Linked DNA regions of Azoarcus sp. KH32C. The protein of the gene in region 2 binds, or shares a complex with, the protein of the main gene of each other region. Links are inferred from orthologs where the notes say so. Each region holds a gene or a part of one and is shown on either strand. Other genes may lie near its edges.

The links. Proteins that work in one complex are often made in the same cells at the same time.
Region 1: the proteins of rpsG (region 2) and tig are in contact, whole or in part, in a crystal structure (PDB 3GTY), measured with the Thermotoga maritima proteins. The link is inferred for Azoarcus sp. KH32C from one-to-one orthologs. Residues at the interface, in WP_004081843.1 of Thermotoga maritima: Lys34, Lys52, Lys55, Glu59, Arg62, Gln63, Glu66, Asn67, Lys69, Val71, Arg95, Ala109, Lys110, Lys111, Gly112, Arg113, Pro114, Glu117, Glu121, Ile124, Ala125, Tyr127, Asn128, Asn129, Thr130, Gly131, Lys135, Asp139, Arg142, Met143; in WP_004081061.1 of Thermotoga maritima: Glu122, Val124, Val129, Leu130, Tyr133, Glu188, Gly259, Ile262, Tyr263, Glu266, Ser270, Glu273, Gln274, Glu277, Arg308, Gln311, Ile312, Ser315, Tyr316, Glu325, Arg329, Arg336, Leu363, Phe366, Trp367, Arg373, Leu377, Arg381, Leu384, Glu387.

What each region holds. Positions count from the first base shown.
Region 1 is NC_020516.1:3,297,918-3,303,277, forward strand. Bases 2,367-5,360 are described here. They hold tig (trigger factor), read right to left. Parts: upstream 4,521-5,360; coding sequence 3,213-4,520; downstream 2,367-3,212. Other genes in these bases: clpX (ATP-dependent Clp protease ATP-binding subunit ClpX), read right to left, coding at 2,367-2,534; clpP (ATP-dependent Clp endopeptidase proteolytic subunit ClpP), read right to left, coding at 2,554-3,192; AZKH_RS14565 (PrkA family serine protein kinase), read left to right, coding at 4,786-5,360. In the rest of the region: lon (endopeptidase La), read right to left, coding at 1-1,184; more of clpX, read right to left, coding at 1,266-2,366. UniProt on the Bacillus subtilis protein: Involved in protein export. Acts as a chaperone by maintaining the newly synthesized protein in an open conformation. Functions as a peptidyl-prolyl cis-trans isomerase.
Region 2 is NC_020516.1:4,423,544-4,427,137, forward strand. Bases 867-3,594 are described here. They hold rpsG (30S ribosomal protein S7), read right to left. Parts: upstream 2,602-3,594; coding sequence 2,131-2,601; downstream 867-2,130. Other genes in these bases: fusA (elongation factor G), read right to left, coding at 867-2,023; rpsL (30S ribosomal protein S12), read right to left, coding at 2,634-3,011; rpoC (DNA-directed RNA polymerase subunit beta'), read right to left, coding at 3,145-3,594. In the rest of the region: more of fusA, read right to left, coding at 1-866.

The DNA.
Region 1 (5,360 bases), 1.1 Mb from region 2 along the record:
CCGCGGATCTCGGCCTCGTCACGCACACCGCCGAGCGCCATGCGCACGAACTTGCGGTTCGTCGATTTCGCGATCGACTGCCCGAGCGAGGTCTTGCCGACCCCAGGAGGTCCGACGAGGCACAGGATCGGCGCCTTGACCTTCTCGACGCGCTGCTGCACGGCAAGATATTCGAGGATCCGCTCCTTGACGCGCTCGAGGCCGTAGTGATCCTTGTCCAGGATCTTCTCGGCTTCCGCGAGATCCTTGCTCACGCGCGACTTCTTCTTCCACGGCAGGCCCACCAGCGTGTCGATGTAGTTGCGCACGACGGTGGCTTCGGCCGACATCGGCGACATCAGGCGCAGCTTCTTCAGCTCGGCCTGCGCCTTCGCGAGCGCTTCCTTGGTCATGCCGGCGGACTTGATCTTCTTTTCCATCTCCTCGAAATCGGCACCTTCCTCGCCTTCTCCGAGTTCCTTCTGGATCGCCTTGACCTGTTCGTTCAGGTAGTACTCGCGCTGGCTCTTCTCCATCTGGCGCTTTACGCGCCCGCGGATGCGCTTTTCTACCTGGAGAATGTCGAGCTCCGTCTCGAGCTGGGACAGCAGGCGCTCAAGGCGCTGGCCGATGTCGGACATCTCGAGCACCTCCTGCTTCTGCTCGAGCTTGAGCGGCAGGTGCGCAGCGATGGTATCGGCAAGGCGACCGGGTTCCTCGATGCCGCCGAGGGACGCGAGGATCTCCGGCGGGATCTTCTTGTTCAGTTTCACGTACTGGTCGAACTGCGCGATGATCGCGCGGCGCATCGCTTCCAGTTCGTTGTTGCCACCTTCTTCCGGCGGCAGCGGCGTGACCTTGGCAACGAAGACCGTGCGCAGGTCCTCGACCGAATCCACCACCGCGCGGCGCACGCCCTCCACCAGCACCTTGATGGTGCCGTCGGGCAGCTTCAGCATTTGCAGGATGTTCGCGATGCAGCCGACTTGGTACAGGTCGGTTTCGGACGGTTCATCCTTGGCCGCAGACTTCTGCGCAACCAGCAGGATGCCCTTGCCCGCCTCCATCGCGTTTTCAAGCGCCTTGATGGATTTGGGCCGCCCCACGAACAGCGGTATCACCATGTGAGGGAACACCACCACATCGCGCAGTGGCAGGAGGGGGAGCTCCATCGGCTCGTCGGGGAGGTCAAGCGGGCTTGACATGATTATTGTTACCTCGAAAGGACTGGTCGAGCCCACATGGGGGCTCGACTACAGAAAATCAAGCGGCGCGCGAAACCGGTTTCAGTTTGAACCGGAAACCTTCTGCTGATCTGCGTAAATAAGCAGCGGTCGGGCACCCTCTTCGATGGTACCTTCGTCGATCACGACCTTTTCGACCCCTTTCATGGTCGGCAGGTCGTACATGATGTCGAGCAACGCAGCTTCGAGGATCGACCGCAAACCCCGTGCCCCAGTCTTGCGCCGGATCGCCTTGCGGGCGATCGCGTGCAGGGCCGGGGTGCGGATTTCCAGCTCTACGCCTTCCATGCCGAACAGCTTCTGGTACTGCTTCACGAGCGCGTTCTTCGGTTCGATGAGAATCTGGATCAGCGCGGCCTCGTCGAGTTCCTGCAAGGTTGCAACAACCGGCAGACGGCCGACGAATTCGGGGATCAGGCCGAACTTGACCAGATCCTCGGGCTCGACCTGACGGAAGGACTCGGAGACGTCCTTCCCCTGCCGGCTCTTCACTTCGGCACCGAAGCCGATGCCGATCTTCTCGGTACGGTTGCGGATGACCTTTTCCAGACCGTCGAAAGCCCCGCCACAGATGAAGAGAATGTTGGTGGTGTCGACCTGGATGAAATCCTGGTTGGGATGCTTGCGCCCGCCTTGCGGCGGAATCGAGGCGATAGTGCCTTCGATCAGCTTCAGCAGCGCCTGCTGCACACCCTCGCCGGACACGTCACGCGTGATCGATGGGTTGTCCGACTTGCGCGAAATCTTGTCGATTTCGTCGATATAGACGATCCCCTGCTGCGCCTTCTCGACATCGTAGTCGCACTTCTGCAGCAGTTTCTGAATGATGTTCTCGACGTCCTCGCCGACGTAGCCGGCTTCGGTCAGCGTCGTCGCATCGGCCATCACGAACGGCACATTGAGCAGCCGTGCGAGCGTCTGCGCGAGCAGCGTCTTGCCGGAACCCGTCGGGCCGATCAGCAGGATGTTGCTCTTCGACAGCTCGACGTCTTCCTTCTTGCCCGAGATGTGGCGCAGACGCTTGTAATGGTTGTACACGGCGACCGACAGAATACGCTTCGCCTGTGGCTGGCCGATCACGTACTGATTCAGGATCTCGCAGATCTCCTGCGGGGTCGGCAGCTTGTTGCCGGCCCCCTCAGACTCGCCGACCTGGGCGAGTTCGTCGCGGATGATGTCGTTGCAGAGTTCGATGCACTCGTCGCAGATAAAGACCGACGGACCAGCGATGAGTTTACGCACCTCATGCTGGCTCTTTCCGCAAAACGAGCAGTACAGCAGCTTTTCGCCGCCTGCTTTTTTCTCCGTCATGGTCTTCCTCTCGTAAGAATCAGGCCTCGGCCCGCGTCGTCAGGACCTTGTCGACGATGCCGTATTCGAGCGCATCCTTGGCCGACATGAAATTGTCCCGATCCGTGTCCTTTTCAATCCTCTCGACCGGCTGGCCGGTGTGCTTCGCCAGCATTTCGTTCAGCCGTGCGCGGATGTTCAGGATTTCGCGAGCATGGATCTCGATGTCGGACGCCTGGCCCTGGAACCCGCCGAGTGGTTGATGGATCATCACCCGCGAATTCGGCAGGCAGAAGCGCTTGCCCTTCGCCCCGGCAGCAAGCAGGAAGGAGCCCATGCTCGCGGCCTGGCCAATGCAGAGCGTGCTGACGTCAGGCTTGACGAACTGCATCGTATCGTAGATAGCCATCCCGGCGGACACCGAGCCACCCGGGGAGTTAATGTAGAAGAAGATGTCCTTGTCCGGGTTTTCGGACTCGAGAAACAGCAACTGCGCCACGATCAGGTTCGCCGTGACGTCATTCACGGGCCCGACGAGGAACACCACCCGCTCCTTCAGAAGGCGCGAGTAGATGTCATAGGCTCGTTCGCCGCGACCACTCTGTTCGATCACCATCGGCACCATGCCGAGGCCGACCGGATCCCAGTTGCTGCCCGATTGTGGCGCTACGTTGCTCATTTCTTCGACCTTTGCGGCAATCAGGCCGCGTTATTACCCATCAATTCGTCAAACGACACCGCGTTGTCGGTGGTCTTGGCCTGCGACACCACCCATTCGACCACGTTGTCCTCGATCACAACGGCTTCGGCCTGTGCGAGACGGTCCGGTTGACCATAGTACCAGCGCACCAGTTCAGCCGGGTCTTCGTAGCTCTGGGCCATGTCTTCGACCAGCGCACGGACCTGCTCGGGCTTCGCGAAGAGTTCCTTGGCCTTCACGAGTTCCGCCATGATCAGACCGAGCTTCACGCGGCGCACGGCCTGTTCGGAGAACCAGGCGGCTTCCACGGGAATATCTTTGGTCTTCATGCCCCGCATTTCAAGATCACGCTTAGCGTTTTCTGCCAGCTGATTGGCTTCGGCTTCGACCAGCGCCTTCGGCACTTCGATCGGGTTGGCCGCCAACAGCGCTTCCATGACCTGCTCCTTGACGCGGGCCTGGATGCGACGCTTCACCTCGCGCTCCAGATTCGCGCGGACTTCGTCGCGCAGCTTCGCGACATCGCCATCGGCAACGCCGAGCGAACGGGCGAGATCGCCATCGATCGCAGGCAGCACGGCCTCTTCGACGCCCTTCACCGTGATCTCGAACTGGACGGTCTGCCCAGCCAGATTACGCGCATGGTAGTCCTCGGGGAAGGTCATGTCGAAAGTCTTGCTTTCCCCAGCCGTGAGACCCTTCACAGCTTCTTCGAAGTCCTTCAGCATCGAGCCGGCGCCGATCACGAAGGGGAAGTCGGTGGCTTGACCGCCTTCGAACAGTTCGCCGTCCTTGCGGCCGGCAAAGTCGATCGCCACGCGATCGCCCTCGGCAGCAGCCCGCTCGACGCGCGAGAACGTCGTACGCTGCTTGCGAAGCACTTCGATCGTCTTGTCGACTTCCGCATCTCCCACCGTCAGCACGGGGCGCTCGACCTTCTGGCCCGACAGCTCGCCCAGCGGCACTTGCGGATAGACCTCGAAAACGGCGCTGAATTCCAGCAGGCCGTCACCGGCCGCTTCCTTCGGCTCGATGCGCGGATAGCCGGCGACACGCAGATTCTGCTCGCGTACCTTGTCGCCGAAGGCCTTTTCGACGGCAGCGCCGATCGCTTCGGAACGCGCCTGGGCGCCATAGGTCTGGGCGACGATCTTCATCGGCACCTTGCCCGGGCGGAAGCCCGGCATCTTGACGGTGCGGGCCATGCGCGAAAGACGCGCGTCGACATCTTTGTCGATGTCGGCGGTCAGCACGGACATATCGATGCGGCGCTCCAGCGCGCCCAGAGTTTCCTGGTTGGTCTGCATTACCTTAACAATCCCTGACTAGTGAAAAGTAGCCCGCTCGCCTGCCCCACGCGACGACGATCGTCGACAGGGAATGACGGCGCGCGGGCGCATCCGGAAAAAATTTCATTCTAACACAGCGAAACACCCTTCCTTCCAGCGTGCTTCCGGTCGCAAAATAGGTCCTGGAGCGCTTGACCATGGAATGAGTTGACAAGGAACTTGCAGCCTTAGCCACCCTCTGACGGGTGTCGGCAAAGGGCTCGACCTCACAGGAGAGATCCAGATGACCATCTTCAATGCCTATCAGGCCCGCTTCGAGGCGGCCCGCGAAGAAGAGATGTCGATTCAGGAGTACCTCGAATTGTGCAAGTCCGACCCCTCGGCCTACGCCACCTCGGCCGAGCGGATGCTGATGGCGATCGGCGAGCCGGAACTTGTGGATACACGTCTGGATCCTCGCCTGTCGCGCATATTTTCCAACAAGGTGCTCAAGCTATATCCCGCCTTCCGTGACTTTTATGGCATGGAAGAGGTGATCGAGCACATCGTGTCGTATTTCCGCCACGCTGCGCAGGGCCTGGAAGAGAAGAAGCAGATCCTCTACCTGCTCGGTCCGGTCGGCGGCGGCAAGTCCTCGCTGGCCGAAAAGCTCAAGTCGCTGATCGAGCATGTGCCCTTCTATGCGATCAAGGGCTCGCCGGTGCACGAGTCGCCCCTCGGGCTCTTCGACGTGCGCGAGGACGGCAAACTACTGGAAGACGATTTCGGCATCCCACGACGCTACCTGAATACGATCATGAGCCCGTGGGCCGTCAAGCGGCTCCACGAGTTCAATGGCGATATCACACGCTTCCGCGT
Region 2 (3,594 bases):
ACGTGGCGCGCCCTTGCGTCAGCGAACGCAGTTGCGTCGCGTAGCCGAACATTTCAGCCAGCGGCACCTCGGCCTTCACTTCCTTCATGCCGCCCGGTAGGTCATCCATACCCTGGACGATGCCGCGACGACCCGACAAGTCACCCATGACGTTACCCATGTAATCTTCGGGCGTCTCGACAACCACGGCCATCATCGGCTCAAGCAGAACCGGGCTGGCCTTGCGCATCGCGTCCTTGAAGGCCATCGAGGCGGCCATCTTGAAGGCGTTCTCGTTCGAATCGACGTCGTGATAGGAGCCGTCGAACAGGGTGACCTTGACGTCGACCACCGGGAAGCCAGCCAGCACGCCGTTCGGCAGGGTTTCCTGCAGACCCTTGTCGACCGCCGGAATGTATTCGCGCGGAACAGTGCCGCCCTTGATCGCATCGACGAACTCGTAGCCCTTGCCGGTTTCGTTCGGCTCGAGCTTGATCCAGACGTGACCGTACTGACCGCGACCGCCGGACTGCTTGACGAACTTGCCTTCCTGTTCGACAGCCTTGCGGACCGCTTCGCGGTAAGCAACCTGCGGGGCGCCGACGTTCGCTTCAACGTTGAACTCGCGACGCATGCGGTCGACGATGATCTCAAGGTGCAGTTCGCCCATACCCGAGATGATGGTCTGACCGGACTCTTCGTCGGTACGCACGCGGAAGGACGGATCTTCGGCGGCCAGACGGCTCAGCGCGATACCCATCTTTTCCTGGTCACCCTTGGTCTTCGGCTCGACGGCGACGTGAATAACCGGATCCGGGAAGATCATGCGCTCAAGGATGATCGGAGCCGACGGGTCGCACAGCGTTTCGCCGGTGGTAACTTCCTTCAGACCGACGCAAGCCGCGATGTCACCCGCAAGAACTTCCTTGATCTCGTGACGCTCGTTGGCGTGCATCTGCAGAATGCGGCCGATACGTTCCTTCTTGTTCTTGACCGAGTTCAGCACCGTTTCGCCGGAGTTCAGCACACCGGAGTACACGCGCACGAAGGTCAACTGACCAACGAAGGGGTCGGACATCAGCTTGAATGCAAGCGCCGAGAACTTCTCGGCGTCGTCCGCCTTACGCGTCACGGGCTGCTCGTTGTCATCCAGACCGGAAACCGGCGGAATATCGACCGGCGACGGCAGCAGTTCGATGACGGCGTCGAGCATGCGCTGCACGCCCTTGTTCTTGAACGCAGTACCGCACAGCATCGGCTGGATTTCGCAAGCGATGGTGCGCTGACGCAGACCGGCATTGATCTTGTCTTCAGACAGGTCGCCGTTCTCGAGGTACTCGTTCATCAGCTCTTCGCTGGCTTCGGCGGCAGCCTCGACCATCTTTTCGCGCCACTCCGCGGCGTCGGCCTGGAGCTCGGCCGGAATGTCACGGTATTCGAACTTCATGCCTTGCGAGGCCTCGTCCCAGTAGATCGCCTTCATGCGAACCAGGTCGACGACGCCGGCGAAGGTATCCTCAGCGCCGATCGGAATCACGATCGGTACCGGGTTCGCCTTCAGGCGGCTACGCATCTGCTCGTAGACTTTGAAGAAGTTGGCACCCGAGCGGTCCATCTTGTTCACGAACGCAAGACGCGGCACCTTGTACTTGGTCGCCTGACGCCACACGGTTTCGGACTGCGGCTGAACGCCGCCCACCGCGCAATACACCATGCAGGCGCCATCGAGGACGCGCATCGAGCGCTCGACTTCGATCGTGAAGTCGACGTGCCCCGGGGTGTCGATGATGTTGAAGCGGTGTTCCGGATAGGACAGGTCCATGCCTTTCCAGAAGCAGGTGGTGGCAGCGGACGTGATGGTGATGCCACGCTCCTGCTCCTGCTCCATCCAGTCCATGGTCGCAGCGCCATCGTGAACCTCACCGATCTTATGGTTCACACCGGTGTAATAAAGAATGCGCTCGGTCGTCGTTGTCTTGCCGGCGTCGATGTGAGCGGAAATACCGATATTGCGGTAGCGCTCAATGGGAGTCTTGCGAGCCACGGTTTATCCTGCCTTCCAGAATTCGCGCGATCGCGCGAAAGTCCAAGTGTCTTGTTACAAAACAATCGAGCCCTTGCCAGGGCCCGATTTACCGCCGCTTGAAAAGATCAGAAGCGGTAGTGCGAGAACGCCTTGTTGGCTTCCGCCATACGGTGCACTTCCTCGCGCTTCTTCATCGCGGAGCCACGGCCTTCAGCCGCTTCGAGGAGCTCACCCGCCAGACGCTGGGCCATCGACTTCTCGGCGCGCTTACGAGCCGCCTCACGCAGCCAACGCATCGACAGCGCCATACGACGCGACGGACGCACTTCGACCGGAACTTGGTAGTTGGCACCGCCGACACGACGGCTCTTCACTTCGACCACCGGCTTCACGTTGGCAACCGCCGACGCAAAAACTTCCAGCGGATCCTTGCCCGCCTTACCGGAAATGTGCGCGAACGCACCATAGACAATGCGCTCGGCAACCGACTTCTTGCCGGACTGCATGATCACATTGATGAACTTCGAGACGTCCTGGGATGCAAACTTCGGATCCGGCAGGATTTCACGCTTGGGAACTTCGCGACGACGTGGCATGACAACCTCTAGCTATTTCTGAGTGCCGACAATTAGGCTTTCTTCGGGCGCTTGGCGCCGTACTTGGAGCGGGACTGCTTACGATCCTTGACGCCCTGCAGGTCCAGCGAACCGCGCACGATGTGGTAACGCACACCCGGCAAGTCCTTCACACGACCACCGCGAATCAGGACCACCGAGTGCTCCTGGAGGTTGTGGCCTTCACCGCCGATATAGGAGATGACCTCGAACCCATTGGTCAGGCGAACCTTGGCCACTTTACGCAGCGCGGAGTTCGGCTTCTTCGGAGTCGTGGTGTAAACACGGGTGCACACGCCACGCTTCTGCGGGCAGGCTTCAAGCGCTGGCACCTTGCTCTTGGTGACTTCAAGTTGCCGCGGCTTGCGGACGAGCTGATTAATTGTTGGCATAGCTTGAGAATTTTCCAATATACCGAGGCAGCCCACACTGGGCCGCCTCGGGCGGTTGATTCCGGCTGCGACCGACTACGATTGGTCAGTCCACAAAAAGAGGCCGGATGTTATCCCGACAAGCCGGTAAAAGTCAACCGGCCTGCACATCTTGCGACACGCCGTCGGGCACTTCCGACGGTTGTTCCATCTCCGCGGGCCACGCGTGCTCGGTGGCGAGATCCTCGCCTGTCGACTGCGCGCGCCGGTTGCGGTGATACGCCATGCCGGTACCGGCCGGAATCAGACGGCCAACGATGACGTTTTCCTTCAGGCCACGCAGTTCGTCGCGCTTGCCCATGATCGCGGCTTCGGTCAGCACACGCGTAGTTTCCTGGAAGGAAGCCGCGGAGATGAACGAGTCGGTCGACAGCGATGCCTTGGTGATACCGAGCAGTACGTTCTGGTACTGCGCCGGCAGCTTGCCTTCGGCTTCGACGCGATCGTTTTCGTCCAGCACTTCGGAACGTTCGACCTGTTCCTCGCGGATGAAGCGGGTATCGCCCGAATCCATGATGACCACGCGACGCAGCATCTGGCGAAC